DNA from 4 places in the Ciceribacter sp. L1K23 genome. Region 4 is predicted to be linked to each of the others. Evidence: predicted binding sites of a transcription regulator. Region 4 holds the regulator's gene; each other region holds the start of a gene.
The links. Region 4 encodes LexA, which represses DNA repair genes until DNA is damaged. Its sites were predicted from a motif close to TGTTCNNNNTGTGTTCNG; they were not measured.
Positions count from the first base shown of each region.

Region 1: J5J10_RS13945 (glycosyl transferase) is a predicted target of LexA. The motif match lies at 2,867-2,884, and genes of this name have one in related genera.
Region 2: rmuC (DNA recombination protein RmuC) is a predicted target of LexA. The motif match lies at 3,663-3,680, and genes of this name have one in related genera.
Region 3: recA (recombinase RecA) is a predicted target of LexA. The motif match lies at 4,791-4,808, and genes of this name have one in related genera.

Region 1 covers NZ_JAGRRC010000001.1:2,882,903-2,890,555, reverse strand. The annotation lists gene J5J10_RS13965 (F0F1 ATP synthase subunit B) at 1-136, shown strand, start outside; gene J5J10_RS13960 (SH3 domain-containing protein) at 219-818, shown strand; gene J5J10_RS13955 (ribonuclease HII) at 830-1,483, opposite strand; gene J5J10_RS13950 (PA0069 family radical SAM protein) at 1,649-2,806, opposite strand; gene J5J10_RS13945 (glycosyl transferase) at 2,938-3,483, shown strand; gene J5J10_RS13940 (calcium-binding protein) at 3,473-4,519, opposite strand; gene moaB (molybdenum cofactor biosynthesis protein B) at 4,636-5,181, opposite strand; gene J5J10_RS13930 (4-(cytidine 5'-diphospho)-2-C-methyl-D-erythritol kinase) at 5,178-6,083, opposite strand; gene J5J10_RS13925 (tetratricopeptide repeat protein) at 6,088-7,653, opposite strand, start outside.
Region 2 covers NZ_JAGRRC010000001.1:3,282,593-3,290,245, reverse strand. The annotation lists gene J5J10_RS15885 (methyl-accepting chemotaxis protein) at 1-1,249, opposite strand, end outside; gene J5J10_RS15880 (ribokinase) at 1,460-2,359, opposite strand; gene rmuC (DNA recombination protein RmuC) at 2,401-3,630, opposite strand; gene J5J10_RS15870 (globin-coupled sensor protein) at 3,830-5,350, shown strand; gene def (peptide deformylase) at 5,428-5,946, shown strand; gene fmt (methionyl-tRNA formyltransferase) at 5,987-6,949, shown strand; gene truA (tRNA pseudouridine(38-40) synthase TruA) at 6,949-7,653, shown strand, end outside.
Region 3 covers NZ_JAGRRC010000001.1:1,363,505-1,371,157, forward strand. The annotation lists gene J5J10_RS06270 (cell cycle histidine kinase CckA) at 1-1,963, shown strand, start outside; gene J5J10_RS06275 (autoinducer binding domain-containing protein) at 2,031-2,765, shown strand; gene J5J10_RS06280 (pseudouridine-5'-phosphate glycosidase) at 2,793-3,716, opposite strand; gene J5J10_RS06285 (carbohydrate kinase family protein) at 3,745-4,689, opposite strand; gene recA (recombinase RecA) at 4,935-6,023, shown strand; gene alaS (alanine--tRNA ligase) at 6,189-7,653, shown strand, end outside.
Region 4 covers NZ_JAGRRC010000001.1:1,728,667-1,736,319, reverse strand. The annotation lists gene gltA (citrate synthase) at 1-633, opposite strand, end outside; gene J5J10_RS08115 (ComEC/Rec2 family competence protein) at 842-3,301, shown strand; gene lexA (transcriptional repressor LexA) at 3,282-3,998, opposite strand; gene J5J10_RS08105 (DUF1003 domain-containing protein) at 4,161-4,700, shown strand; gene J5J10_RS08100 (VOC family protein) at 4,771-5,649, shown strand; gene kdsA (3-deoxy-8-phosphooctulonate synthase) at 5,646-6,491, shown strand; gene J5J10_RS08090 (methyl-accepting chemotaxis protein) at 6,581-7,653, opposite strand, start outside.

The DNA of each region.
Region 1 (7,653 bases), 1.2 Mb from region 4:
AAACGCCGTACGCGCCGCCGCCGTCGACCTGGCAATTGCCGCCGCCGAAAAGGTGCTTGCCAAGAAGACGGATGACGCCGTCAGGGCTGACCTGTTCAAGTCCGCCATCGGTGAGGTAAAGTCTCGGTTGAACTGATCGTGGCCTGAACGCCGTCGCGTTGAAATTCAGGGAGCCTCGGATCGTTCGATCCGGGGCTCTTTTTCGTTGGAGGATCTGCATGCTGGAGAATCTGCGATTGACCGGATTTGGTCTCATAAGCGCTTGCGCAATAGCCGTCCCGCTCCTGACAGTCGGACCAGCCACCGCTGCGCAGAGCGTCGACGGCGACGCCTGCGACATCTGGGCGTGGTCGATTGATGATGATCCAAAGGGTCTCAACGTCCGGAGCGGCCCCTCAACGGCTCATGGCGTGATAGCGGTCCTGCCGCCGCCAAAGCGGAAAGAGGGTTACGTCTTCCGGACGGAAGTCGAGGTCAAGGAGAGCCAGGCCGGTTGGTTCCGGATTACCCAGGCTGTCGTTCCCGACTATTTGGATGAGGGTGGCGACCAGACGGTCTTCGAAGGGGAAGGATGGGTATCCGGCGGCGGTCTTGGATTGCTGCTCAACCGTATCAAACTATACGAAGCGCCATCCACCGAAGCGACGGTGGTCGCAGAACTTCTTGATGGAAATGTGGATGGTCCTGATAGCTTTACCGTCGAACGGCTATACGCCTGTACCGGCTGGTGGGTTGAGGTGGAGGCGACGCTCGGGGAACGGCGGCACCGGGGCTGGGCGAGTGGGACATGTTCAAACCAGGTGACGACCTGTCCCTGACGCGCGGGACTCTAGTCCTTGCGCAACGGCCGGAAGCTCATGCGATGCAGGACGCAGGCGCCGTGGACGACGATCGCGTCACGATGCGTGACGGTCGCATATCCGGCATGGGTTTCGAAACCGTAGGCCGGGAATACGCGACTTGCTCTGGCCATCATCCTGTCGCGCGATACCTTTGCGACGATCGATGCCGCAGCGATGGAATAGGAGCGGCCATCTCCCTGAACAAGGGCGTCGGCGCCGCAAGGGAGGCCTGGCGGTATGTCCCGGCCGTCTGCCAGAACATGCGCAGGCGGCACGGGTAGGCCAGCCACTGCACGTCGCATGGCGTCCAGGCTCGCCTTGCGGATGTCGATCCTGTCGATGAGTTCGGCGCTGGAGGAGGCGATGCTCACAGTGGCGCGCAGAAGGATTTCATCGAACAATTCGTCCCGTCGCGCTGCCGTCAGCTTCTTCGAATCGTCCAGCCCGTCCGGGATATCGTCGGGATCGAGGATGACGGCTGCGGCCACGACCGGACCCGCAAGCGGGCCGCGACCCGCTTCATCGGTGCCCGCGACCGGCCATATGCCCCTTCTGTGCAAACGCATTTCCGTCGAGAAATCCGGTCCCTTTGGAAGGCTCTCGAATAAAGGCGGAGAATCGGGCGGCGTGCGAAACTTCATGCGGCAGAAGTTGCACGCCGCCCGACCACCTGCAAGCCCCCGGTTCGGCGGTGCCAGGGAACTGACCATCCGCCGAGGCGGCGTCCAGGGGCTCGACCGGCGCTGGGCGGGGATGGGCGCGCCGGTAAGGGAATGAACATGCGACGCGGCGTCTTCCGCCGCGCTCTAAAGCAGTGACAGTTGCACGCCACTGCCAGTGGGCGGCACGAAGAGATCATCGCGCATCTGAATGCCACGACGAATGAGGCCGAGGCGCTTGGTCGCCATCTCGAACCTGCGGCTGATCTGCCAGGCATAGGGACCGGCTCCCTTCATGCGCTTGCCGAACTCCGCATCGTAGTCCTTTCCGTCCCGCATCGACCGAACGAGCGACATGACGTGGCGGTAGCGATCCGGATAGTTCTGCAGCAGCCAGTCGCGAAACAGAGGGCTAACCTCAAGCGGCAGGCGAAGCAGCACATAGCTTGCCTCGCTTGCGCCGGCGGCCTTGCCCGAATCCAGAATGCGCTCGATCTCGTGATCGTTGAGCGCCGGGATAACAGGAGCGACCATGATGGCAGTCGGGATGCCCGCTTCCGAAAGCGCCTTCACAGCCTCAAGCCGGCGCGTCGGTGTTGACGCGCGTGGCTCCATCGTCCGTGCCAGCTTGCGGTCCAGTGTCGTCACCGAAATCCCAACCTTGGCGAGACCGCGTGCCGCCATGGAGGAGAGGATATCGATATCGCGCATCACCAGCGCGGATTTCGTCACGATCGCAACCGGATGATTGGCGCGGTCCAGCACTTCCAGGATTTGCCGCATGATTCGCCATTCCCGTTCGACCGGCTGGTAGGGATCGGTATTGGTGCCGATTGCGATTGTCCGCGGCTTGTAGCCAGGCTTTGAAAGTTCACGCTCCAGAAGCTTTGCGGCATCCGGCTTGGCAAACAGTTTCGTTTCGAAATCGAGACCCGCCGACAAGCCCATGTAGCTGTGTGTTGGTCGTGCAAAGCAGTATATGCAGCCATGTTCGCAACCCCGGTAGGGATTGATCGAGCGATCAAAGGGAATATCCGGCGATTCGTTCCGCGTGATAACGGTCTTTGGGCGCTCCACCTGCACTTCGGTGCGCAGGGCCGGCATGTCCTCGAAGCTCTGCCAGCCGTCATCAACTGCCACCCGCTCGGTAGGTTCAAAACGTCCAGCAGGGTTGAGACCCGCCGCCCGCCCGCGACGTCGCGACAAGTCGACCCGCAAGCCGGAAGCGTTGACCAGTGCATCGGCAATATCCGCCGTATTCGCAGGCTGGAAGGCAGCCTGCGCCATCGAAGTCAGTTCGCTCATCGTTAAATCTCCCGCGGGATGTCAGTCCCGTGTCAGTGACTTTATTCCTAATGCGGAAAGGAGAACAATGCAAGAACAAAATTGAAAATCTCGGTGTGGCAATTCTTTGTGCAATGCGATAACAATGGGCAATGCTGACAGTGATTATGGAATGCCGCGATCATGAACCTGAGCTTGCGCAAACGCTTGCGGGCTTGGTGGCCGGAGCTGTCGAGGGTTTGGTCAGCGATGTCGTGATTTTGGATCACGGCTCCACGGACGGTTCTTCTCGTGTTGCGGAGGCGGCCGGCTGCCGCTTTTATGAGCAATGGGACATGCAAGAGGTTGTGCGCGCCGCGCGTGGCGAATGGCTTTTGGTGGTGGAGCCCGGTGCTCGTCCAGCCGGTAGCTGGATAGACGAGATCTGCGAGTACATAGCGCTGAACACGGCGCCTGCGCAGTTTTCTCCTTCACGCAATCATCGCCTTCCGCTGCTGCGTCGCCTTGGACGAAAAGCCTCTCCCCTTGAGGACGGACTTCTTCTGTCAAAACGACAGGCCATGGACCTTGTCAAAAGCGGGACAAAACTTTGCGAACTGCCGCGCGGGTTGCGGATGCGCTCGCTGTCAGCGGAACTCGTGCCGGCACGCGTTGCACGTCAAACCCGTGCCGGCTTGCAGCAGGCGCTCAGAGGATGAAGTCGCCGCGCGAGATGCTGGCCAGGCCGTTCATGTCGATCTGAAAGTCCGCCACGCCATCACCGTTCGTATCGCCACTGACAAACCCATTGGCAAAGCGCAGTTGGCCTGCGGCTGAGAAGGCGTCGTTGCCGATAAAGTTGAAAGCCTGATTGCCGCTGCGCGTTGTGTTGGCGTCGATACCCGAAAGATCGATCCTGTCGCCCTGCGCGCGGCTGAAGTCGGTAATGATGTCCCGGTTCGTGGTGCTGGTCGCCGATTCGTTTCGTGCGTTGAAGTCGAAGCGGTCGGCGCCTGAACCACCGGTAAGAACGTCTCGTCCGAGCCCGCCGACAAGCACGTCATTGCCGCTGCCACCATGAAGCTCGTCGTTGCCGCGACCGCCAAAGAGTTGGTCATTGCCGCCGAGACCGAGCAGCAGATCGTTGCCATTCAGACCCTCAAGCTTGTTGGCCCCGTTCGTGCCGTTGATTGCGTCGTTCGCATTGGTTCCGGCTGCATCCTCGATGCTGATCAGGGTCTCGAAGCGGTTGTTGCCGGTCTGCGCCAGTCCCGTGGCAAGATCGATCGTGACGCCGGAGCCACCCAGAGTGGAGGAATCGTCCCGCGGTTCATAGGTAATACGGTCGCGCCCGGAGCCGCCGTTGAAGACGTTCTGCCACCCTTCGGAGGCGAACTTGTCGTTTCCGGCGTCGCCGAAATAGCGGCTCTTGAACGTGCTGACGGCGATAAAGTCGTTGCCGTCACCGCCGCGGACCACGTCGCCGATATCGCTGCCAAAGGAGCCGAAGCCGGTCCCGACATAGGTGTCATTGCCGGAACCGAGACGGATGTCGTTGCCGGCTTCCTTCGCATTGGTCACGCGGTCGTTTCCAGACCCCGCATCGACGAAATTGCCACCGCCCAAATCGTCGCTTCTGTTGATGATGATCGTATCGTTACCGCCGAGGGTAAAGAGCCGGAACTCGATCGTGCTGGAAGTATTGCCCTGTACGAAACGGTCTGCGCCCGAGGTGCCGCGAAAAGTCTGTCCCATGAACGTGTCTCCCTTTGCTCTGGATCACGTTCTATCGTTTTTTTGCCCGCGCTAGGTGTCGCGCGTCACACCCTCGCCGACTGCCAGAAAAGGTCCGCCAACGAGAAGCTTCTACATCATCCCCGCCGCCGCAGGTGTTCGTCGAGACGCGGCATGATCTCCACGAAGTTGCAGGGCAGGTGGCGATAGTCGAGTTGCCATTTCAGGATACCGTCCCAGGCATCCTTGCAGGCGCCCGGAGATCCAGGCAGAACGAAGATGAAGGTGGCGTTTGCAACGCCGCCTGTCGCACGAGACTGTATCGTCGATGTTCCGATCTTGTCGTAGGAAATTCGGTGGAAGACTTCCGAAAAGCCATCCATGCGTTTTTCGAACAGGGGCTCCACCGCCTCGGGCGTCACGTCTCTGCCTGTAAATCCGGTTCCGCCCGTGGTGATCACCACGTCGATCTCGTCGGAAAGTGTCCAGGCATGGACGCGCGCTGCAATCCGCTCCTTGTCGTCGGGAACGATGGCCCGGTCGACAAGACGGTGACCCGCGTCCGTGATTCTTGCTGCCAGTGTGTCACCGGATTTGTCATCGGACAGCGTACGCGTGTCCGAGACGGTCAGGACAGCGATTCCGATCGGCAGAAAAGGCCGGGTGTCATCAATGCGCGTCATGGTCTGGTCCCTGCAATAGTGCGCGTCAGCAGCACATACCAGTCCGGTTTGAAAGCGGAAAGGGCAAGGGCGGCCTTGAGTGCCGCCGCGTCGTCGCCGTAAAGACCGAAGCAGGTTGCTCCCGAGCCGGACATCCGCACCAGTTGCGCCTCACTTTGCCGAAGAAGGTCTCTCGCCTCCGCGATTTCTTGGACAAGTGCTACCGCGGGCGTTTCCAGGTCGTTTCTCAGGGTCGAGAGCGCGGATATCCAGCGCCCGCCCTCTTGACCGTTCGGAAGCTCTCCAATCGGCAAATTGTCCCGCCGATCCAGCCCTCGGAATACCTCTGGTGTCGAAACCGCTTTCAGCGGATTGACGAGAACCATAGGGAAGGATGGCATGGCGACGGGCTCCAGCGTCTCTCCGATGCCACGTGCCCGCAGTGGAACCGAGGCAAGACACATTGGAACGTCCGCGCCCAGCCGCAAGGCGATGCCAGTCAGGGTGGCATCGTCCAGTCTGGCGTTCCAGAGACGCATCAGTCCGCGCAGCGTGGCCGCGGCATCCGCTGACCCGCCGCCGATGCCGGAAGCAACCGGAAGCATCTTTTCAAGCGCGATCATCACCGGCGTGTATGGCTGACCGGTGTCATCAAGCGTGGCACGTAGCATATCGCGCGCTTTGACCACCAGATTGTCGCGATGCCCCGCGCCTTGCAGAGATAGCACCCCCCCAAAGCGGCCTTCCAGTCTGAGGCCATCCTCGTCGCTTTCCTGAAAGACCAGTTCGTCGCCGTCCTCCGCGAACGTGACGATGCTGTCCAGCAGGTGATAACCATCCGCACGCCTGCCGGTCACATGGAGCGCAAGATTCACCTTTGCGGACGCGGTTTCGCGGATTGCGCCCTGTTCACTGAGGTGCATGAGATCAAGACTTCTTGTCGACCTCGGTCGTCGCGGCCGGCGTCTCCACCGGCTTTTCCGCTGTTTCGCCAGCCTTGTCGAGAGGCGGCAGGCCGTTGGCGATCTTGGCTTCGATCTTCGGGATTTCTGCCGCTTCGGGAGATGACGCCAGCGCCCGCTTCCACTGGTAGACGGCTTCCAGCGTTCGTCCCACACGCCAATAGGCGTCGCCCAGATGGTCGTTGATCGTTGAATCGCCGGCTCTGAGCTCAACCGCCCGTTCAAGCTCGGAAACAGCCTCTTCGAAACGCCCAAGGCGATAATAGGCCCATCCAAGCGAGTCGACGATGTACCCGTCGTCCGGCTTCAGCTCCACCGCTTTGCGGATCATGTCGAGGCCTTCTTCCAGGTTATCGTTCATGTCGACCCAGGAATAGCCAAGATAATTGAGCACCTGCGGCTGGTCGGGGTTCAATTCGAGCGCCTTGCGGAAATTGGGTTCCGCCTGCGGCCACTTCTTCAGGCGCTCATACGCGATGCCTCTTTGGAAAAAGATCGGCCAATGCCCCCGTGTCGGGGTCGGCCCGATCATCGCCGCGGCCTTGTCATAGGTTTCCGCCATAGCCTCGTAGTTCTTTGCGTCGGAAAACACGCTGCCAAGCGCGAGATAACTGCGGAAATCGGATGGATCTGCATCGATCAGCGACTGCAGGTGCTGCGTTGCTTCATCGGTCTTGCCTGTCTGCGCGAGCGCGAGACCCAGCTGCATTTCCGAAAGCCGCCGCATCGGTGAGTCTTCCGGTACAGAACTGTAGTAAGCGATCGCGGCGTCCGTTTTATCCGCTTCCTCGGCAATGCCACCGAGCATGATCAGCGTGTCCGCCGACTTTTGATCGAGAGCCCGGGCAAACTGCAGATAAAGCATCACGGTGTCTTCCGCTCCGGGGCGGTTGAGGGCACCGGCGATCGAGAACAGAACACCGGAAGCACCCTCCGAGGCGTTCGTCACGACTGGATCGAGTTTCTTGCCAGCATTGATACGGTCACGAAGCGCCTTGAAGGGAGCGTAGTCGTTGAGCAGCGCGTCTCCGGCCGAGACAGCATCGAGCGCCTTCTGCTTGTTGCCCTGATTGGCCTCGACGGTTGCCAGGGCAATCACGGCGCGTACGAAGAGATCGGTTGCCGTTGCGGCACCTTCACGGTCGGTTACAGCACTCGTCAGATGCTTGCGCGCGGTATCCGCATCCCCAAGCATCGCTGCCGCTACACCCGCGTTGTAGTTCTTGAAGATGGCATACCAGGGTGGGCCATCCAGCGCAGCCATCTGGGCGACGGCTTCTTTCCCCTTGCCTGCACCGAGGCGAGCCCATCCGCTCAAGAGCGAGTTGATCAGCCGGTCTAGATCGTTCGGACCCTTGTAGGAGAGGATTTTCTCGGCCGTGTTGTATTCACGGTTCCGGATGGCGTGGAGGCTTCGTGCTACCGTCGTCACCCGTTCGACCGAAGCATCGTTCTTCAGGTCGTTGGCATAGCGGATTGCGGCGTCGAAGTCGCCATGCATGAAGAGCGCCAGCATCAGCCGTTCGCGAAT
Region 2 (7,653 bases), 1.6 Mb from region 4:
CTGCTTCGGTTTGATGCCGCTGCTTTTCGGCGGCCTCCCGTTGGCGAAGCGTCTCGCCTTCCAGAACACGGGCGTCGGCAAGCCGGTGGCGGAAGCCTTCGAGCGACTTCGCGACGAGGCCAATTTCGTCAGCGCGATCCTGGCTTGCAACCGGCTCTTCATAGCGACCATTGCTGAGTGTGTTGACCGAACTAATGAGGCCGTGCAGTGGCCGCTGCACGAAACTCCGCACGGCAGCCCAGAGTGCGGCAACGACCGCCAGCAGGACGATCAATCCGCCGACGACCATCAACTGGGTCTGCGCATTGACCGGTCCGCTGATCGCGCTCTTCGGCACGTCGACGATGACGGCCCAGGTGGTGTTCACGCCCGGCACCGCGAACGGATAGATAAGCCGGTCGAAGCTTGCTCCGTCGGCTCCTTCCAAGTCGGCCAAAAGTTCACTCTGACCGCCGGAAAGCGCGGCCGTCAGCACAGACGCGCCCGCCTCCTCATAGGGCTTCATCAGAAGGTCGTCATTAGGCGCCACCAGCCACTGACCGCCTTGTGCGACCAGCAGCACGCGACCATTGCCGAACGGCTTGATCGCCTTCAGCTTGTTGGACAGGGACAGAAGCGAGATGTCAACGCCCGCGACGCCGATCATCTTGCCGGCGGACATCACCGGATAGGCGATCGAGCTCATCGTCGTTGGAACTTCCGTACCCTCGGCCAGGTACGGCGCGGTGATGGCGCCTTTCCCGGAATCCGCCGCCAGCTTGTACCACTCGGCAGCATAATCATTGTTGAATGTCGAGAACTGAATGCCGCCGGCCTGTGTCTTCGACCAGTAAGGGGTGAAGACGCCCTTGTCGTTGGTGCCGAGATCGGTCTGGCCCGCCAGTTCCTCCATCTTGCCATCAAAGGCCTTCTCAGCCTCGCAGAACCAACTGCCAAAAGCGAACGGATTTTGCTCGACATTGGCCTTGAGGATATTAACTGCGCCCTTCCGGTCGAAGGACTGCCCTTCGTGTCCGCGACCGATGACACCGGCCATGGAGCGCGCGGCGCTCGCCATCGCGCCGACGTCGGCCGCGACTTCATTAGCGATCGCTTTCGCTTCGATCCGAGCCTGGTCCATCGTCAGGACCTCGACACGATCGCGTGTTTGGGAAATCAACACGAGGTTAGAAAACACCAGAACCAGCGCGATCGCGAGCCCGGTGACGACGAGAAGCTTGGTTGCAATTGACATGTTCTTGAAAAGCATCGGTTTGCCTCGAGCGACGGCGCCGCGGTTCCGGAAATTCGGATGCGGTGTGTTGAACGCCCCTTCATGGAGCCGAACGGAAGACATGCGAGGGATGAACCCGCCGCGAGGCTATGCAGCAGTCCTTAAAAGTCTTTGAACGGCAGGCATCCAAAAGCGCTGCATTCGCTGGTTTTTCTGCAGTGCGACATGCGATGGCGCAAAGGGGATCTAAAGGCGCGCGGCGACGTCGTCCGAGGTGGGGATGGCCGGCTGTGCGCCGGGTTTCAGGCAGGCCAGGGAACCCGCGACGGCGGCCCGACGCAGAGCGGTCTTGAATTCCAGTCCCTGATCGACGGCAGCGGCGAGATAGCCGCAAAACGTGTCGCCCGCCCCCACGGTATCGACGGGCACGATCTCAAGGCCGGGTACCGCAACGAGATCACCGTCCTTCGCCGCGATGACGCCGTCAGCTCCGAGCGTCACCACCACGATTTGGCGGGTTTCCCGATGGACGCGCAAAAGTTCATGTCGGCGTTCCTCGGCGCTCATCCCGCTTCGTGCAGCCAGTCGCTCGAACTCCGTTTCATTGGCGACGACGATATCAGCAAGCCGTGCCAGCCTCGCCGCGTCCGGTGTCAGCGGTGCGATATTGAGGATCGTCTTGATACCCTTGTCGCGCGCGAGACGAAGGGCCTTGTCGATGGCCTCCGTCGGCACCTCCAGCTGCAACATCAGGATATCGTCATGACCAAGCTTCCCGATCGCCTTCTCCGCATCATCGCCATTCACATCGCCATTGGCACCCGGAACGACGACGATCATGTTCTCGCCATCAGCACTGACCAAGATGAGTGCCGTGCCTGTAGGCTTATCCACCTTCTTTACTAGGGACAGGTCTGTACCGGCCTCTGCAAGCAGCGCCAGCGCGTCATCGGCAAATCCGTCTCGTCCGACAGCACCCGCCATCCTGACCTTCGCGCCAGCGCGCGTGGCAGCCAGCGCCTGGTTCGCACCCTTGCCGCCTGCCGCCGTCGAAAAAGTCTTGCCGGCAACCGTTTCGCCCGGTTGGGGCAATCTTTCGCTGGTTGCGATGAGATCCATGTTGATGGAGCCGAAAACAGTGATCATGCGCGCGCCTTTAGTTGTCGGCAGGAGTTATTCGACAAGGATCACTCGTCGTCAACCACTCTGAGCTTCAGCATTCCGGTCCGGCTTTCGACGCTTGGTGGCGCGCCACCCCCGTCACCACCAGAGGTCTTGCCACCCGCCGACTCGAACTCCAGCGCCTCGATTTTCGCACCACGCCTGTTGAGCTTGTCGGCCGAGGTCAGGATCATGTCGACGTCCTTCTGGGCGGCCAGGAAATGACTCTGAAGCTTGCGCGTCCGGTCGTCCAGCCTTGCCAGGTCCTCCATCAGGTGGATCACCTCGCCCTGTATGAGGTGCGCCTGCTCACGCATCCGCTGGTCTTTCAAAACCGCCTGGATGACCTGGATCGACAGCATGAGCAGGGAAGGAGAGACGATGACGACGCGTTGCTTGTGCGCCTTCTGTACGACCCCTTCAAAGTTCTCGTGGATCTCGGCGAAGATCGATTCCGACGGCACGAAAAGGAACGCCATCTCCTGCGTCTCCCCGGCGATCAAATACTTTTCGGAGATGTCCCTGATATGAACCTCGATATCCCGGCGGAATTGCTGGCTGGCCGTTTTCTTTTCGTCCGACGATTGCGCATCGCGGATGGCATTCCATGCCTCCAGGGGAAACTTGGCGTCCACCACCAGCGGCGGCGAGTTGTTCGGCATTCGGATGGTGCAGTCCGGACGCGATCCGTTCGAGAGCGTCGTCTGGAAAGCATAGGCGCCCATGGGCAGGCCGTCCGCGACAATCGTTTCCATGCGCGACTGCCCGAAGGCGCCGCGGGTCTGCTTGTTGGAGAGAATCGCCTGAAGGCCGACGACGTCCTTGGCCAGCGACTGGATATTGTTCTGTGCTGCGTCGATGACCGCCAGTCGCTCTTGCAGGTGGCGCAGATTTTCGTGGGTCGATTTTGTCTGTTCTGTGATCGTCGCGCCGATCCGCCCGGCCATGCCGTCAAGGCGCTGGTTGAACTCGGATTGCCGGCTGCTGAAAACCTCGGTCATGGCAGAGATGCGTCCCTGCATCTCCGACTGGATCTTCAGAAGCTCAGCCATCCGCGCCTCCGCCGCCGCTTCCCTGCGTAGCGCCTCCTCAGCGGCGAGCGCTCTAGACCTCGCAGCACCGCGCAGCACGAACAATATAGTCGCGATCGTCAGAGTGACTAGAATTGCGGCCGCCAGCAGAAGGTGTCCGGCCGTAAGAATGAGATCGCCGATCCTGAGGATCGGAAGGTCGAGGAAGAGTTGCTGCGTGTTCATGCCGGCACCCTATCAGATTCGCGCTCAGACAACAGATCAAAACAAGAACGGAGGCTGCTGGCATGGCAATCCGGCGACCTGTCGCCCCGATTATCCCCAAGCCATAAATTTCATAGGGTTCTTTATATGTTATTTACCGGTCGTTCAGCATCTTGAGGGCTCGGCATGGCGGCCGCATAACTCTTGAGAGATTGAAGCGATGAATGACCTGCAGGATCAAGCGCTATCGGAGCGCCTGGCGTTTCTTGATCTGGACGAGAAGAGTTGCGAGACCCTGACGGAATTGCGACCGACGCTCGATACAGAGCTCGGCCCGGTGCTCGATGCCTTCTACGCCAAGGTAGGCGCGCATCCGCGACTCGCCCGATTCTTCCGCGACGGCAGCCACATGGCGGCGGCGAAGAATGCGCAGGTTGGACACTGGGGTAAGGTTGCGAGTGGCAGATTCGATCGTGCCTATGTCGATGGCGTCACATCCATAGGTCGGGCGCATGCCCGCACGGGTTTGGAACCCCGCTGGTACATTGGCGGCTATTCGATGCTGCTGGTCGGGCTGATCGACCGGGTTCTGCACAAGCACTGGCCGTTTCGCTTCGGCCGCAGGCACGCCGAAGCGCTGAGCCGGAAACTCGGCGCGCTGGTCAAGGCATCCATGCTCGATATGGACTACTCCATATCGGTCTATCTCGAGGCGCTGGAGCAGCAGCGCCAGCAATTGGAACAGGACCGCCAGCGATACGAGGCGGACCAGAAGGTGGCGATGGATCACCTTCGCAAGGGTCTGGAGGCTCTGGCGCGCGGCGATTTCGAATCGAAGATGACCACCGATCTGCCCGAAAATTTCCGCCAGATGGCGGTCGACTACAACCAGACCGTCGAACGGCTGAACGAATCCTTTGCCGCAATTCGTCGGGCATCCGAGGAAATACTCGACGGCACGGAGAACATCGCGGGCACATCGGGGAATCTCGCCGATCGGACAAACCGTCAGGCCGCAGGACTTCAGGAGAGCTCAACCGCCCTGCAGCAGCTGTCAGTGAGTGTCAGCCAGACGGCCTCCAATGCCCAGCGCGCCTCCGCTGTGGTCAAGGATGCTCAGGATCAGGCGCGCAGTTCGGGCGCCGTTGTTGACAAGGCCATCGAGGCGATGGCCGGGATCGAGCGGTCCGCCAGCGAAATCTCCAAGATTATTGGCGTTATCGATGAAATCGCCTTCCAGACCAACCTTCTGGCATTGAATGCCGGCGTCGAGGCGGCCCGAGCTGGCGACGCCGGCAAGGGCTTTGCTGTCGTCGCGCAGGAAGTTCGCTCGCTGGCCCAGCGCAGCGCCGATGCGGCCAAGGAGATCAAGGCGCTCATCACCCAGTCCAGCGACCAGGTGAACGTCGGTGTCGATCTTGTCAGCAACACTGGCTCGGCTCTCACCGATATCATCGAACGCATCACGGCGATCAATACGATCGTGTCGGACATCGCGACATCGGCCCGCGATCAGGCCCAGGCGCTGAACGACGTCAATCTAGCCACGCGCAACATCGACGAATTGACGCAGCAGAACGCCGATATGGTCGGTCAGACGTCGCATGAAACGCAACGGTTACGTAGCGAAGTGGCGCATCTGGTCGCTCTGCTCGGTGATCTCAGGACGCGTCAGGAACCGCGCGGTGGGGAACTTAAGGGATCGGGAACGCGCCGCGCTTTATCCGCTCGCGCTGCCTGATCCGCAGGCGCCCCCGGCGCTTCCGTGACAGGCGTTTTTCGATTCCATAGCGCGAAGAGATCGGCTAAGGGATGGCCATGACGATCAAGCCTATTATCATTCTTCCAGATCCCATCCTGCGCCAGGTTTCCGCGCCGATTGAACGTGTCGACACGGACCTGCAGAAACTCGCCGACGACATGCTCGAGACGATGTACGACGCGCCAGGGATCGGTCTTGCTGCGATCCAGATCGGGATCCCCCGTCGCATGCTGGTCATCGACGTGTCCCGCGAGGGAGATCCTCGCGAGCCGCTGGTCTTCATCAATCCGGAGATCATAGCCTCTTCCGACGAGCGCTCGGTCTACGAGGAGGGATGTCTTTCGATCCCGGACTACTACGCGGAAGTCGAGCGCCCTGCGAAGGTCACGGTCAAGTCGCTCGATCGTGATGGCAAGGAAATCGTCACCGAAGCAGACGGTCTGCTGGCGACATGCCTGCAACACGAGATCGATCACCTGAACGGTGTACTCTTCATCGACCACATCTCCCGGCTGAAACGTGAGATGGTGATCAAGAAGTTCACCAAGGCCGCGAAGTCCGGCGGCAAGCTCTGACAGCATCGTCGCGTCTTGGCGACGAGCAACCGAGGTGGGCATGGCTCTCCGTATCGTTTTCATGGGAACGCCGCAGTTCTCCGTCCCGACGCTTCAGGCTTTGGTGAAGGCTGGACACAATGTCGTAGCCGCCTATACCCAGCCGCCCCGGCCCGGTGGCCGCCGCGGCCTTGATTTGCAGAAATCGCCCGTTCATCTGGCGGCCGAGGCGCTCAGGATACCCGTGCATACGCCGCTGAACTTCAAAGGCGAGGAAGAGCGCGAGGTATTCCGGTCGCACGATGCCGATGTCGCCGTTGTGGTGGCGTATGGTCTGCTGCTGCCGGAGGCCGTGCTCTCGGCGCCGAGGCTCGGCTGCTATAACGGCCACGCCTCGCTTCTTCCACGTTGGCGTGGTGCCGCTCCCATCCAAAGAGCGATCATGGCTGGCGACGCGGAAACCGGCATGATGGTCATGAAGATGGAGAAGGGCCTCGACACCGGCCCCGTCGCTCTGACGTGCCGGCTGGCGATCTCGCCTGATATGACCGCGGGAGAATTGCATGACCGCCTGATGGAAGCCGGTGCCGAGGCTATGGTCGAGGCGATGGCAAGGCTTGAGGCGGGCAACCTGCCTTTGGTACCTCAGTCGGAAGAGGGGGTCGTCTACGCAGCCAAGATCGACAAGGGCGAAACACGGATCGATTTCAATCGTCCGGCCCGCGAAGTCCACGACCGCATCCGCGGGCTCTCACCCTTTCCCGGCGCCTGGTTCGAGGTTGATCTCGGCGGACGGCCGGAGCGCGTCAAAGTTCTCGCCAGCGAACAGCTCGAAGGGGCGAAGGGGATCCCTGGAGAGGTGCTCGATCCAGAGATCGTTTCCGCCTCGGCCGGACGGCTGGTCGTGGCCTGTGCTGATGGCGCCGTCGCTTTGACGCGCCTTCAGAAGGCTGGCGGCAAACCACTCGACGCGGCGGAATTCCTGCGGGGAACGCCGGTTCCGGCCGGCACGAGGCTCGTCTGATGCCCCGTTACCGCATGACGGTCGAATATGATGGCTCATCCTATGTCGGTTGGCAGCGGCAGGAAAACGGGCTCTCCGTCCAGGAAGCCGTCGAGACGGCGATCCTCTCGTTGACCGCAGAGACGGTATCGATCCGCGCTGCCGGCCGCACCGATTCCGGCGTGCATGCGCGGGGTCAGGTCATCCACGCCGATCTTTCCCGCACCTGGGTACCTTACAAGCTCAGGAATGCCCTGAACGCGCATCTTGCCTTGGCATCGCAAGCAGTATCGATCGTTGATGTTGTCGAAGTATCGGACGAGTTCGATGCTCGGTTCTCGGCCCGCCGCCGCCATTATCTCTACCGCATCATCTGTCGGCCTTCGCGCCTAGCCATCGAGGCCAACCGCGCATGGTGGGTGCCAAAACCGCTGGACCACGAACAGATGCACGAGGCGGCGCAGCAACTCGTCGGCCACCACGACTTTACGACCTTTCGCTCGGCCCATTGCCAGGCAAAGAGCCCGATGCGCACGCTCGATCGGCTCGACGTGTCGCGCAGCGGCGATCTGATCGAGATCCGCGCATCCGCCCAGAGCTTCCTCCACAACCAGATACGCTCGTTCGCCGGCACGCTTAAGCTTGCGGGCGAGGGCAGGATGAGTGTCGGTGAGGTGCGTGCCGCCTTGGAAGCCCGCGATCGGGCGGCCTGCGGTCCGGTGGCT
Region 3 (7,653 bases), 370 kb from region 4:
CCAGGAGCGCTTCTTCCGCGATTTGCAGAACGCGATCGACTATCTCGACCATGCGCCCGCCGGTTTCCTGTCAGCTGGGAGAAACGGCGAGATCTATTATATCAATGCGACACTGGCCGAATGGCTCGGCATCGACCTGACCAAATTTGCGCCCGGCTCGATGTCGGTTGCCGACATCGTCGCCGGCCAGGGTATGGCGCTGATCGAATCCGTCCAGGCCGAGCCGGGTCTGACGCGCACCGCCACGCTCGATCTCGATTTGCGCCGCAGCAACGGCCAGAGCCTGCCGGTTAGGTTCGTGCATCGGGTGCGTTCGACCCGCGACGGCGCACCGGGCGAAAGCCGGACGATCATCCTGAAACGCACTGAAACGGCCGGGTCCGACCAGTCGGATTCCGTCGCCTCAATGCGGTTCACCCGCTTTTTCAACAATACGCCGATGGCGATCGCCTCCGTCGACGGCGACGGGAAAATCCTGCGCACCAATGCGCCGTTTATGCGGCTCTTCGCCGATCTCGTCTCGCGCGACGATCTTGAAAGCGGGGCCCGCATGGAGGTCGTCTTTCCCGAAAGCGACCGGGAGCGGTTCGCCGAGGCGCTCGCCGCCGCCAAGGACCGCCAGGTCGACATCGCGCCGATCGAATCCCGGCATCCGTCGGTCGAGGGCCGGTATTTCCGATTCTATGTGAACGCCGTGATCGACCAGAGCGATGAGGCGCCCGAAGAGGCAGCGATCGTCTATGCCGTCGACGTGACCGAGCAGAAGGCGCTCGAGGCGCAGATGGCGCAGACGCAGAAGATGAATGCTGTCGGCACGCTCGCCGGCGGCATCGCGCACGACTTCAACAACGTGCTGACAGCGATCCTGCTCTCCTCCGACCATCTTCTCCTGCAGGCGCGACCCTCGGACGCGAGCTTCGCCGACCTGATGGAGATCAAGCGCAACGCAAACCGCGCCGCGGTGCTCGTCAGGCAGCTGCTCGCCTTCTCGCGCAAGCAGACGATGCGGCCGAGCGTCCTGAACCTCACCGACGTGATCGGCGACCTGCGCATCCTCGTCGATCGGCTGATCTCTGGCACGAACGTCAAGCTCTCGGTCGAGTTCGATCGCGATCTCTGGCCGGTGAAGACGGATCTGTCGCAATTCGAGCAGGTGCTCGTGAACCTCTGCGTCAATGCCCGCGACGCGATGCCGGATGGCGGCGCCATCGCCATCCGCACGCGCAATGTCGATGCGGCGGAGGTCGCGACCTTCAATCATCGCGGCCTGCCGGCCGACGATTTCGTGATGGTCGAGGTCACCGATACCGGCACGGGCATCGCGCCCGAGATCATGGACAAGATCTTCGAGCCGTTCTTCACCACGAAGGATGTCGGCAAGGGCACCGGACTTGGCCTCGCGATGGTCTACGGGATCGTCAAGCAGTCGGGCGGCTATATCTATCCGCTGTCGGAAGTCGGCAAGGGAACGACCTTCCGCATCTTCCTGCCGCGCCATGTTCCGGCCGAGAGCGCCGAGGCGGCGGAGGCCGCCGTGGATGCGCCGGCGTCGAGCGCCGATCCGGCGGCGGACGAGAAGGCCGACCTCACCGGCAAGTCGGCGATCGTCTTGCTCGTCGAGGACGAGGAGGCTGTGCGGCGCGGCGGCAAGCGCATGCTGGAAACGCGCGGCTACACCGTGCACGAGGCCGGTTCCGGCGTCGAGGCTCTCGACATCATGGAGGAGCTGGACGGCAAGGTGGACATCGTCGTCTCCGACGTGGTGATGCCGGAGATGGACGGGCCGAGCCTCTTGCGCGAGCTGCGCAAGAACTATCCCGACCTCAAGTTCATCTTCGTCTCCGGTTATGCCGAGGATGCATTTGCACGGAACCTGCCGGCCGACGCGAAATTCGGCTTCCTGCCGAAGCCGTTCTCGCTGAAGCAACTGGCCGTCGCCGTGCGGGAGATGCTCGACAGTTGAGCCGGATCAAGGCGGTCGGTGAGCCGGTGACGGCATATCTTCTACCGAACGAGCAAGGGGAAGCGGCATGAGCGAGACCGAGGACTGCCCCGACGGCCGCAAGAGGATCGTGGCGCGCATCCATGCCGCCGAAACGCTGACAGGCATCGGCGAGGCGCTCTCCCTGATCCAGGTCCGGCTCGGGTTTTCCTTTTACAAGATCTTCGTGTCGCAGCCGGAGCCGGGCGCCAGCTTCCGCGAGCAATTGCTTCTCAACAATTTCCCGGACGAGTTTTTCACCCGGCTTGAGCAGACCGGCGTACGAGTGCCGACGCCTGAAGAGCTTTTTCATTCCGGGGAGAGCCGGACGTTCGTCTGGACACGGGATTTCGTCGAAAGGGCTTATCAGGAGCCCGAGCGTTGCCGCGTGCTGGAGCTGCTGGACGATTATCAGCTGCATCTCGGCGTCTATTTTTCGCTTCACGCGGTTGAGGGACCGAACCGGATCGTCGCCTTCTATGGCAACCGCGAGCCGCTGTCGGCGTCGGAACTCGACGATTTTAGCCTCCTCTCGTTCCAACTGCTCCACCGGGTCTACACGCTGGAGAAGCGCGGCGGCGGCTGGCCGGCCGGTGTTTCGGCACTCGACATGGAATGCCTGACGCTTGCCGCATCGGGTCTCGACTCGTCGGCTATCGCGCAGAAGATGGGCTTTTCGGCCCGGACGGTGAACTATCTGGTATCGTCCGTCTGCTCCAAGCTCGGCGTCGACACGCTGGAGCATGCCGTCACCGAGGCTTTGAGGCGCGGCTTCATTTCCTGACGAAGCCGTGCGTTGTCATCCAGCGTGTCAGCCGAGCGCCACCGCGATTTCGGCGGCGAGACGGGCATTGTTTTCGACGAGCGCGATATTGGTCTTCAAGCTGCGGCCGGCGGTCAGATGGAAGATGTTGTCGAGCAGGAACGGCGTGACGGCCTTTCCGGCGATCTCCTCGCGCTCGGCGCTGGCGAGTGCCCTGCCGATATAGATTTCCATCTCCTCGCGCGGGATTTCGAACTCCTCCGGCACGGGATTGGCGATCAGCATGCCGCCGTCGATGCCGAGGCTCTCGCGGGTGCGCTGGAAGTTGGCGATCGCTTCCGGGCTGGACAGCGTCAGCGGGCTTTTCAGTCCTGACACGCGGGACCAGAAGGCCGGGAAGTCCTCGCTGCCGAAGGTCACGACCGGGACGCCGCGGGTTTCCAGCACTTCGAGCGTCTTCGGAATATCGAGGATCGCCTTGGCGCCGGCGCAGACGACGAGAACGCCGGTGCGGGCCAGTTCCTCGAGGTCGGCGGAGATGTCGAAGCTTTCCTCGGCCCCCCTGTGGACGCCACCGATGCCGCCGGTGGCGAAGACGGAAATGCCGGCGCGGGCGGCGGCGATCATCGTTGCGGCCACGGTGGTGGCGCCGGTGCGCCGCTCGGCGATGGCGAAGGCGAGATCGGCGCGCGAGACCTTCATGACATTGGTGGCCTGGGCGAGCTTTTCGATCTGGTCGGCATCAAGCCCGATGTGCAGTGTGCCGTCGATCACCGCGATGGTGGCGGGAACGGCGCCAGCGTGGCGGATGATGTCCTCGACGCTTCTCGCCATTGCGAGATTGCCCGGATAGGGCATGCCATGGGTGATGATCGTCGATTCCAGCGCGACGATCGGCGCGCCGCGCGCCTTGGCGTCGGAGACTTCCTTGGAATAGGCGAGGGGGAGTTGCGGGAGGTTATGCTTCGTCATGGGGCCGTCCGATCAAGTGTTCGCGTTGTCATGACAACATTTGCGCCGCCGGAACAAGGGGCAGATTCGCATTCAGCTGGTCGGGCGAAAGGTTTGTCGCCGTCGCGCTCGCAGTCTTCAGCGTCACCAGCGCCGCCGCGACACCGCGGCGCAGCGCCTCGCCGAGCGGTATTCCGGCGAGCCTGGCCGACAGGAAGCCGGCGGCCGTCGCGTCACCGGCGCCGGTGACATCGGCGACCCTATCGAGGCGCGGGGGTGTCAGAATGGCAATGCCCTCGCGGTCGAAGGCGACGACGGGATGCATGCCGTTGGTGACGAGGCCGCCGGCAAGACCGAGACCGCGAAGGATTGTCGCCCAGTCGGCGGGGGAGGCAGCATCGGCGCCGGAAATCGCTCGTGCTTCTGCCACGTTCATGCACAGCCAGTCGAGATGGGGCAGCGCGGCGCGGAACCGCACCACCTTGGCCGGGGAGATGGCGATCGCGCCGACCGGCAGGCCACGCTGGCGACCGGTCGCTGCCAATGCCTCCAGCGTCTCGGCCGGCAGGTTGGCGTCGCAGAGGATCGCGCCGGCATCCGCAAGCGCGGCACGTACCGACAATGTGCGCAGCCGGCGGGGGGAGAAGAGGCGGTAGAGTTCCATATCGGCAAGGGCGATAACGAGGCCGCCGTCGCGGTCGAGGATCGCGGTGTAGCTCGGCGTTTCGCGATCGAGGAAAACGAAGGGCCGGTCGTCGATGCCAGCCTCGGCGGCGGCATGGGTGACGATTTCGCCGGCCGCGTCGCCGCCGCGCGGCGCCACGAGACGGACGCTATGGCCGAGCCGCGCGAGCGCGCGGGCGGCGTTGAAAGCGCCGCCACCGGCCTCCGACATGAAGTGACCTGGATTGCTCGCACCCATCACCGTATCGGCCTCGATGCGTCCGCGGCGATCGATATGCGCCCCGCCGAAAACGACCAAGGGACCGTTCACGACACGCCCTCCAATAGACACCGGCGAGCCGAATCGAGCAGGGTCCGCGACGGGTGTCGGGCCTCGGAAGGCGCATATCGTCTGTCATCCGGGAGAGACTGCGGAACGAAAATCGAACTCTCTCCCGTTATCTCAATGATAACAGGTGGTTGTGTGGCTCTTGCAAAAAGAGAACAAAAAGTGTACATAACCCATATCGGCTGCTTTATTGCCTATGCGGCTTCAATAACCTAAAGGTGGATCAAATGGCACAGAATTCTTTGCGGCTCGTAGAGGATAAAGCAGTGGATAAAAGCAAGGCATTGGAAGCGGCGCTGTCGCAGATCGAGCGCTCGTTCGGCAAGGGCTCGATCATGAAGCTCGGCGCCAACGAGAGCGTGGTCGAGGTCGAGACCGTTTCCACGGGGTCGCTCAGCCTCGACATCGCGCTCGGTATCGGCGGCCTGCCGAAGGGGCGCATCATCGAAATCTACGGTCCGGAAAGCTCGGGCAAAACGACGCTGGCGCTGCAGACGATCGCGGAAGCCCAGAAGAAGGGCGGCATCTGCGCCTTCGTCGACGCCGAACACGCGCTCGACCCGGTCTATGCCCGCAAGCTCGGCGTCGATTTGCAGAACCTGCTGATCTCGCAGCCCGATACCGGCGAGCAGGCGCTCGAGATCACCGATACGCTGGTGCGCTCCGGCGCGATCGACGTTCTCGTCGTCGACTCGGTCGCGGCGTTGACGCCACGGGCCGAAATCGAGGGCGAGATGGGCGACAGCCTGCCGGGCATGCAGGCCCGCCTGATGAGCCAGGCGCTGCGCAAGTTGACGGCCTCGATCTCCAAGTCGAAGACCATGGTGATCTTCATCAACCAGATCCGCATGAAGATCGGCGTGATGTTCGGTTCTCCCGAGACCACGACCGGCGGCAATGCGCTCAAGTTCTACGCCTCGGTTCGCCTCGACATCCGTCGTATCGGCCAGGTCAAGGATCGCGAGGAAGTGGTCGGCAACCAGACCCGGGTGAAAGTCGTCAAGAACAAGATGGCACCGCCCTTCAAGCAGGTCGAATTCGACATCATGTATGGCGAAGGTGTTTCGAAGACCGGCGAACTGGTCGATCTCGGCGTCAAGGCCGGAATCGTCGAAAAATCGGGCGCCTGGTTCTCCTATAACAGCCAGCGCCTCGGCCAAGGCCGGGAGAACGCCAAGCTGTTCCTGCGCGACAATCCCGCCGTGGCCGACGAGATCGAGATGGCGCTGCGCCAGAACGCCGGCCTGATCGCCGAGCGCTTCCTGCAGAACGGTGGTCCCGACGCCAATGACGGCGACGGTGCCGACGACATGTAAGGCTCTCGCCAGTCTGTCGAAATTCCACCGGCCGTGTTTCCTTCGGGACGCGGCCGGTTTTCATTTGCGCATGCGGATACGCCGCTGGACAGGGGCCATGCCGGGCGATAAAAGCCATTGATTTTGCGAATTGGCCGGGCTTCCGGCCCGAATGAAGGGCGTGACATGAGCGGTGTAAACGACATCCGGTCGACTTTTCTCGACTACTTCAAGACGAATGGTCACGAGGTCGTTTCCTCCAGCCCGCTGGTGCCGCGCAACGATCCGACCCTGATGTTCACGAACGCCGGCATGGTGCAGTTCAAGAACGTGTTCACCGGGCTTGAGCAGCGTCCGTATTCGACGGCGGCGACGGCGCAGAAATGCGTGCGCGCCGGCGGCAAGCACAACGACCTCGACAATGTCGGCTACACCGCGCGCCACCATACCTTCTTCGAAATGCTCGGCAATTTCTCGTTCGGCGACTATTTCAAGGAACGTGCGATCGAGCTTGCCTGGAACCTGATCACCAAGGAATTCGGCATCGACCGGAAGCGTCTCTGCGTGACGGTCTACCACACCGACGACGAGGCCTTCGATCTCTGGAAGAAGATCGCCGGGCTCTCCGACGACAAGATCATCCGCATCGCTACCAGCGACAATTTCTGGGCGATGGGCGATACCGGCCCGTGCGGACCGTGCTCGGAAATCTTCTATGACCACGGCGACCATATCTGGGGCGGTCCTCCGGGGTCGCCGGAAGAGGATGGCGACCGGTTCATCGAAATCTGGAACCTCGTCTTCATGCAGTACGAGCAGGTGACGAAGGAGGAGCGGATCGACCTGCCGCGTCCGTCGATCGATACCGGCATGGGCCTGGAGCGCGTCGCAGCTCTTCTGCAGGGCAAGCATGACAACTACGACATCGATCTCTTTAGGGCGCTGATCGAGGCCTCGGTCGACCTGACGGGCGTTGCCGCCGAAGGCGAGCGCCGCGCCAGCCACCGGGTCATCGCCGACCATCTGCGTTCGTCCGCCTTCCTGATCGCCGATGGCGTGCTGCCGTCGAACGAGGGCCGCGGCTACGTGCTTCGCCGCATCATGCGTCGCGCCATGCGCCATGCAGAACTGCTCGGTGCGCGCGAGCCGCTGATCTACAAGATGGTGCCGGCGCTGGTGCAGCAGATGGGCCGGGCCTATCCGGAACTGGTCCGCGCCGAGGCTCTGATCACAGAGACGCTGAAGCTCGAGGAAAGCCGGTTCCGCAAGACGCTGGAGCGCGGCCTGTCGCTGCTGTCGGATGCGACCAGCAACCTGTCCAAGGGCGATACGCTCGACGGCGAGACTGTCTTCAAACTCTACGACACCTACGGCTTCCCGATGGACCTCACGCAGGACGCGCTGCGCGCCCGGGGCATCGGCGTCGACATCACCGGCTTCAACGACGCGATGCAGCGGCAGAAGGCCGAGGCACGGGCGCATTGGGCCGGCTCCGGCGACAAGGCGACCGAGACAATCTGGTTCGAGCTCAAGGAAAAGCTCGGCGCCACCGAATTCCTCGGCTACAGCTCCGAAACCGCCGAAGGGGAAATCCAGGCCATCGTGCGCGACGGCACGTCCGTCGACCAGGCATCGGCCGGCGAGGCAGTGC
Region 4 (7,653 bases):
CTGGTATTCCTCGCAAGGAACGGCAAAGCACATGCGCAGGAAGTTGGCGGCGTAGTCGAGATCGTTCTTGGGGTAAACGAAGGGCTGGCCGATGTGGTACTTGTAGGCCATTGCGGCGATCGTCGGCATTTTCGCGATCATCCGCAGCGACGCGACCATGCGCTGATGCGGATCGGTGATGTCGGTCGAGTCGTGGTAGAACGCCGACAGCGCCCCGACCGTGCCGACCATGACGGCCATCGGATGGGCGTCGCGGCGATAGCCGGTAAAGAAGCGGCTCATCTGTTCGTGCACCATGGTGTGGTGCGTGACGCGGTAGTCGAAGTCCTTCTTCTGCGCAGCCGTCGGCAGCTCGCCATAGAGCAGCAGGTAGCAGACTTCGAGGAAATCGCCCTTGTCGGCGAGCTGTTCGATCGGATAGCCGCGGTGCAGCAGCACGCCCTCGTCGCCATCGATATAGGTGATCTTGGATTCGCACGAGGCCGTGGAGGTGAAGCCCGGATCGTAGGTAAAGGCGCCCGTGTGCTTGTAGAGCGCGCCGATATCGATGACGTCGGGGCCGATCGTGCCCGCCTTGACAGTGAACGGGACCGACTTGCCGTCCAGTTTCAGTTCAGCGCTTTTTTCCGTCATGCTTTTCCTCCGACAGTGTCAGGGGACGCCGTCCGGGACGGGCCCACCAGTTAAGCGTTTGACTGTAGCTATATGATACGAAGATGAATGCCAAGTTAGCCTTAGGGCAAATTGTGCATCGCGAAATGCACGGGCGCAATGCGTCTGCTGCACGCCTCCTTGCCGCTTTTCGCAAACCTTTCAAGCTGCTACCGTAGGTCGAGCGGCCGTGAGCGCACATCTCCGGCGGCGGCTCGCGAGGGCGTTTGAGGTGGACGGGACAACCGGGCGAAAGGAACGCGGGGAGGCGACGGTCGCGGCCGATGCCTGGCCTTCCGCGCCGCCTTCCTTGAAAGCTGCCGAGCGGCTCCGGCTTCGTGCCCCGGACCGGGAGGATGTGGCCCGCGCCTGGGAGATGGAAGCCGCCCACAGGCACCTTTTCCTGTTCGTGCCGGTCCTGCTCGGCGCCGGCGCGGCGATCTGGTTTTCGGTCGCGACACCGCCGCCAGCGTGGGTGACGGCCGGCGTCGCCAGCGTTTTCTTCGCGGCCGCTCTCCGCCGCGGGAACGCCGCTGTCGCACCGATCGTGGTCTTCCTTCTCCTCTGCGGCATGCTGCTGGCGGAATGGCAGACACGGCGTGCGTCCACCGTGCTGCTCGACACGCCGGTCACTACCTTTCTCTCCGGCAGGGTCGAGGCGCGGGAAGTGGGTCCGGCCGGCGACTGGCGCTATCTGGTGACCGTCACCGAAACCAGCGAACCGAAGCTCAAGCGTCCCCCTGTGATGGTCACGCTGGTGACGCGCGCTACCCATGACCCTTTCGCCGTCGGCGAAGCGATCACCGGGCGCGTCCGTCTCTCTCCGCCCTCGGGCCCCGCGCTGCCGGGCGGCAATGACTTTGCCTTCCAGGCCTATTTCAGGGGTGTCGGTGCCGTGGGCTACGTGCTCGGTGCACCGCAGAGGCCGACCGATGTAGATGACGCTCTGGCTGCCAGCGCCGACGACGAGAGTTTCGCCGTGACGGCGGGCCGCCTGCTGCAGGCGGTTCGAACGACGGCGACCGACCGTATCCGGTCGGTGATCAGTGGCGATGCGGGCGCATTCGCGGCGGCGATCATCACCGGGGAACGGCGCGGCATGTCGGAGGCGACGGTCGAGGCGCTCAGGATTTCCGGTCTCGCCCACGTCATTTCGATTTCGGGACTGCATATGGCGCTTGCCGCAGGACTGTTCTTCGTCGGAATGCGCCTGCTGCTCAGCCTCTCGCTCGGCCTTGCCCATGCGATCCCTGTGAAGAAGGTTGCGGCGTTCGGCGCCCTGCTGGCGGCCACCGCCTATCTGTTGATTTCCGGAGGTCAGGTCTCGGCGGTGCGCGCCTATGTGATGATGGCGGTGATGCTGGTCGCCGTCCTGATCGACCGTCCGGCGATCAGCCTTCGCAATCTCGCCGTCGCGGCACTCGTCATCGTCGTGATCGAGCCGTCCGAGGTGGTCGGGCCAAGCTTCCAGATGTCGTTTGCCGCAACCGCGGCGCTGATCGCCGGGTATGCGGCGTGGCGAAACCGCCGCCGCGATGACGGCTTTCTTCCCGAAGGCCTGCTGCCAGCGCCGCTTCGTTATCTCGCAGCGCTGTTCGGCGGCATTCTTTTAAGCTCGATCATCGGCGGCCTGTCGACGGCGGCCTTCGCGGTCGATCATTTCCACAGGCTCGGCGTCTACAGCCTGCCGGCCAATCTCGCCGCCATGCCTGTGGTCTCCTTCCTCGTGATGCCGATGGCGCTGATTGCGATGATCCTGATGCCTTTCGGGCTCGACTACATCCCCTTGAAACTCTTGGGCTTCGGTCTGGAGATCACCATAGCGCTCGCCAGGGAGGTGGCCTCCTGGGGTGGCGATGGCGGCATCGAGCGGCTGCCGGCGTGGTTCCTGCCATGCTTCACCGCCGGCTTCGTCGTTCTGACCCTGATGCGGACCTGGCTGCGTCACGCCGGCTCGGTGATCATTCTCGCGACGCTTGCCGCCGTGGTCGTCCTCCCGCGTCCGCCGGCCGGCGCCCTTCTGGTCTCCGAGGATGGCGGGCTGGTCGGGCTGACGGGCGAGGGCGGCATCGCCACCAACCGTGCTCGTCCGCCCGACTTCGTCTTTTCGCAATGGCAGGAGGCGCTCCAGCGGCATACGCATCTGAAGCCGTCGAAACAGGACGCAGCGGCGCTGGCAGATGCTTTTCGGGAGGCGAGGGCGGCCGGTGGCGCGGTACCGCAGGACCTGATCGACCGGACGCGCGCGGCCATGGACAGCATCGCCGCCGACATTCCCGCGGACCGGTTCATCTGCCTCGGCCGGATCTTCTGCCTGACGCGATTGACGCCGCAGCTTGTTGTCGCAACTGTGGAGGAAACATCTCTCGTCGGCCTTGCCTGCGACCGCGCCGATCTCGTGGTAACACCGAGGCGCCTGCCGTTCCGCACCTGTCGCTCGGGCGCGCGACTGATTTCCGCCGATGACCTGCGCCTCACCGGATCGCTGGAACTCTGGCCCGAGGGTGAAAAGGGACTTCGGATCCGTTCGGCCATCTCCGGATCGCCGCGTCCCTGGAACATGCACAGACGATACGACTGGCGTGGCGACGATTACGTCACGACGCCGGTCGACGAGGTGATCGCGAGGATCAGTGGTAGCGGCGAATGAGGCCGACGAGCCTGCCCTGGATCTTGACCCTGTCAGGCGGGAAGATGCGTGTCTCGTAGGCCGGATTGGCCGCTTCGAGTGCAATCGAGGCGCCGCGGCGGCGGAAGCGCTTGAGCGTCGCTTCCTCGTCATCGACCAGCGCCACGATGATGTCGCCGGGATTGGCGGTCGTGCCGTTGCGGATGATGACCGTATCGCCGTCGAGAATGCCGGCCTCGATCATCGAATCGCCCTTGACCTCCAGCGCATAGTGCTCGCCGCCGCCGATCATATCGGCAGGCACCGAGATATCGTGCGTGTTGTTCTGGATCGCCGAGATCGGCACGCCGGCTGCGATGCGGCCCATGACCGGTACCGAGATCGAGTTGCCGTTGTCGGCGACCGGCTCCTTGGCGGGCGCGGCCGGGACCGCCGGCTTCTTGCCGAGGCTGCCCTCGATCACCGCCGGCTCGAAGCCCCGACGGGCCTGCGGCGGCGAATAGGCTTCCGGAAGCTTGATGACCTCCAGCGCCCGGGCCCGGTTGGGCAGACGGCGGATGAAGCCGCGCTCCTCGAGCGCCGTGATCAGACGGTGAATGCCCGACTTGGAAGCAAGATCCAGCGCATCCTTCATCTCGTCGAAGGACGGCGGCACGCCGGACTCCTTCATTCGCTCGTGAATGAAGAGCAGAAGTTCCTGTTGTTTGCGCGTCAGCATCGGCGAATCCCGGTGAAACAAATACAGAACGGACACTATATGTTCCATATGTGTTCCGCAAGTGCCTAAATTTCCGTGAACAGTGATGAAATACCATTGTTGACTGCCTCCGGAACGGCTTTCTGATGAGGCGGCATCATCCCGCGCAAGGAAGGACATCGGATGGTCGAGATCGGTCAGAAGCTGCTGGGCAAGACGGCGGAGCAGTTGAGCGCCGTCGAACGGCGTGTTTTGAAGAAGGCACGGGAGCGCCGGATCGTGTCCGCCGATGCCCATGAGGATTTTCTCGCGACGGCGACGCTGGGCCAAAGGCTCGCGGACGGTATTGCCAGGGTCGGCGGCTCCTGGAGCTTCATCTTCGCCTTCATCGCATTTCTGGTGATCTGGGCGCTGGCGAACACGATTTTCCTGACGAAGGACGCGCCGGACCCCTATCCGTTCATCTTCCTCAACCTCTTGCTCTCGATGCTGGCCGCGATCCAAGCACCGATCATCATGATGAGCCAGAACCGCCAGGCCGAGCGTGACCGTTACATGGCGGCACGCGACTACGAGGTCAATCTGAAGGCGGAGATCGAGGTGCTGGCGCTGCACGACAAGATCGATATCGAGGTGCTGGTCGAACTGCGCGATGCGCGAAAGCAGATCGACCTGCTGATGGATGAGGTGACAAAGCTTTCCGCGCGGCTCGAAACGCGGTAGGGCGGGTGCGATATGAAGGCTCGCTCTGTCAGATCGGGATGAGCGGACGGGAATGGGAAGGAGACAGGACATGACGGCACGCACGATCGACCATCTGGTACTGCCCGTCATCTCGATCGAGGCGGCGCGGGCAAGGCACGCCGCTCTGGGCTTCACCGTCGCCGCCGATGCGCGACATCCGTTCGGAACGGAAAACGCCTGCGTCTTCCTTGCTGACGGCACCTATCTGGAGCCGCTCGGCATCGCGAGCCGGGAGGAGTGCGAAGCCGCGGCAAGGGCCGGCAATGTGTTCGTCGCCCGCGACCAGGCCTTCCGCTTCCGCTGCGGCGAGGGCCTTTCGGGAATTGCGATCACGTCCGACGATGCGGCGTCCGATGACGCCCGTTACCGGGAGGCGGGGCTATCGGCGGGTGCCATCCTCGAGTTCTCGCGACCGGTGCGGATGCCGGACGGGAGGGACGCCACCGCGAGCTTCCGGCTGACCTTCGCCGCCGATCTGCGCGCGCCGGATTTCTTCCTGTTCAACTGCCAACGGATCAATCCTCTGCCCGCCGATCGCGGCAGCCTGACAACCCATGAGAACGGCGTCTCCGGCATCAGGAGCGTCGTGGTCGTCGAGGAGAACCCGTCCGACTTCCAATATATCTTCGAGGCGGCCTTCGACAGCCGCGAGATCGGCGCCAATTCCTTTGGAATCGACCTCGTCGCCGGCGGCACGAAGGTGGAGGTCATGACGCCGGAGGGCGCGCGCGCCTATTTCGGGCTGGAGGCGCAAAGCGCGGAACGCGGACTGCGGGGGCGGGCGGTTGTTTTCGCTTGCCATGATCTTGGCGTGACAGAGCGTCGGCTTGTTGCTAATGGGGTGGCCTTCTCGCGCCAGGGCGGCAGGCTATCGGTCCCGCCGGCACCGGGTCAGGGCGTAACCTACATCTTTGAGGAACAGGCATGAGCATTGAGACAAATTCCGTCGTCACCGTCGGCGAAGGTGCCGTCAAGGTTTCCTTTTCCAATACGGCGCGCTTCTCGCTGATCGCCGGTCCGTGCCAGATGGAAAGTCGCGACCATGCCTTTATGATCGCCGGCACGATGAAGGAACTCTGCGAAAAGCTCGGAATCGGCCTCGTCTACAAGTCATCCTACGACAAGGCGAACCGCACCTCGATTTCCGGCAAGCGCGGCATCGGTCTCGACAAGGCCATGGAAATCTTCGCCGACCTGAAGAAGGAATACGGCTTCCCGGTCCTCACCGACATCCACACCGAGGAACAGTGTGCACTCGTGGCGCCGACGGTCGATATCCTGCAGATCCCGGCCTTCCTCTGCCGCCAGACCGATCTTCTGGTCGCGGCCGCCAAGACCGGCCGTGCGATCAATGTCAAGAAGGGCCAGTTCCTCGCCCCCTGGGACATGAAGAACGTCCTGAACAAGTTCACCCAGAGCGGCAATCCGAACGTGCTGCTGTGCGAGCGCGGCGCCTCGTTCGGCTACAACACGCTCGTCTCCGACATGCGCTCGCTACCGATCATGGCTGCGATGGGTGCGCCCGTTGTCTTCGACGCGACGCACTCGGTACAGCAGCCGGGCGGGCAGGGGGGCTCCTCGGGCGGTCAGCGCGAATTCGTCGAGACGCTGGCGCGGGCAGCAGTTGCGGTCGGCGTCGCCGGCCTCTTCATCGAAACCCATGAAGACCCGGACAATGCGCCTTCCGACGGCCCGAACATGGTGCACCTGAAGGACATGCCGCGGCTTCTCGAAAAGCTGCTGGCCTTCGATGCCGTCTCGAAGGGCTGACATCAGCCTAAAGTCTTGAATCGAAACGAAAAAAGGCGCCGGTGTGAAACCGGCGCCTCTTTTGTTCTGGATACTCGAACACCTGCGTCTCAGAACTCTTCCCAGTTGGCTGTGGCGGCCGAACCTGCGCCGCCCATGCCGAGCGCGCCTGCGAGCTTCTGTCCGAGCGCCCGGGCCGGAGAGACGACCGGTGCCGTTGCCGGTCCGGCCTGATGGATTTTCACCGGCGGCGCGTTGACGGCAGCCGACCGTGCCGAACCGACGCCACTGACCAGCCTGCCATCGAGCTGGAAGCGTGTCAGCAGCGAGTTCAGGTGCACGGCCTCATCGGACAGCTCGCGGCAGGACGCATTGGTTTCCTCGACCATCGCCGCGTTCTGCTGGGTCAACTGGTCCATCTGGTTGATCGCGGCGTTCACTTCGTTGAGCGCCGAGGACTGCTCGGACGAGGACTGGACGATAAACTCGATCAGGCCGTTCACTTCCTTCACTTGTCCGTCGATCTCGGCAAGCGCATCGCCGGTGCGGCTGACGAGCGACACGCCGGCGGCCACCTGGCTGGACGACGTTTCGACCAGTTCCTTGATTTCCTTCGCAGCGTTGGCCGAACGCCCGGCCAGTTCGCGGACCTCCTGGGCGACGACCGCAAAACCCTTGCCCGCTTCGCCAGCACGCGCGGCCTCGACGCCGGCGTTGAGGGCGAGCAGGTTGGTCTGGAAGGCGATCTCGTCGATCACGCCGATGATCTGGCCGATCTTGGAGGAGGAGTCCTCGATCTTGCCCATCGCCGAAACGGCATCGCCGACGACGGCAGCCGAGCGCGCGGCGCTCTCCTTGGTCCTCCCCATCATGTCGCTGGCCTGCCGGGCGCGGTCCGAGGCGTTCTTCACGGTCGCTGTAATCTCGTCGAGGGCGGCGGCCGCCTGTTCCAGCGATGCCGCCTGTGTCTCGGTGCGCTTGGCGAGATCATCGGTGCTGGTCGCGATTTCCGCCGAGCCGTTGCGCACGGTGCTGGTCGCGGTGGAGATTTCGCCGAGGGTGCCGGCGAGCGTTTCGACGCTTGCATTGAACTCGCCGCGGAGCTTTTCGTACGCTGCGGCGAAGGGCGTGGTCATGCGGAACGTCAGATCGCCCCTGGCGAGCTTCTCGAGTCCCCCTGATA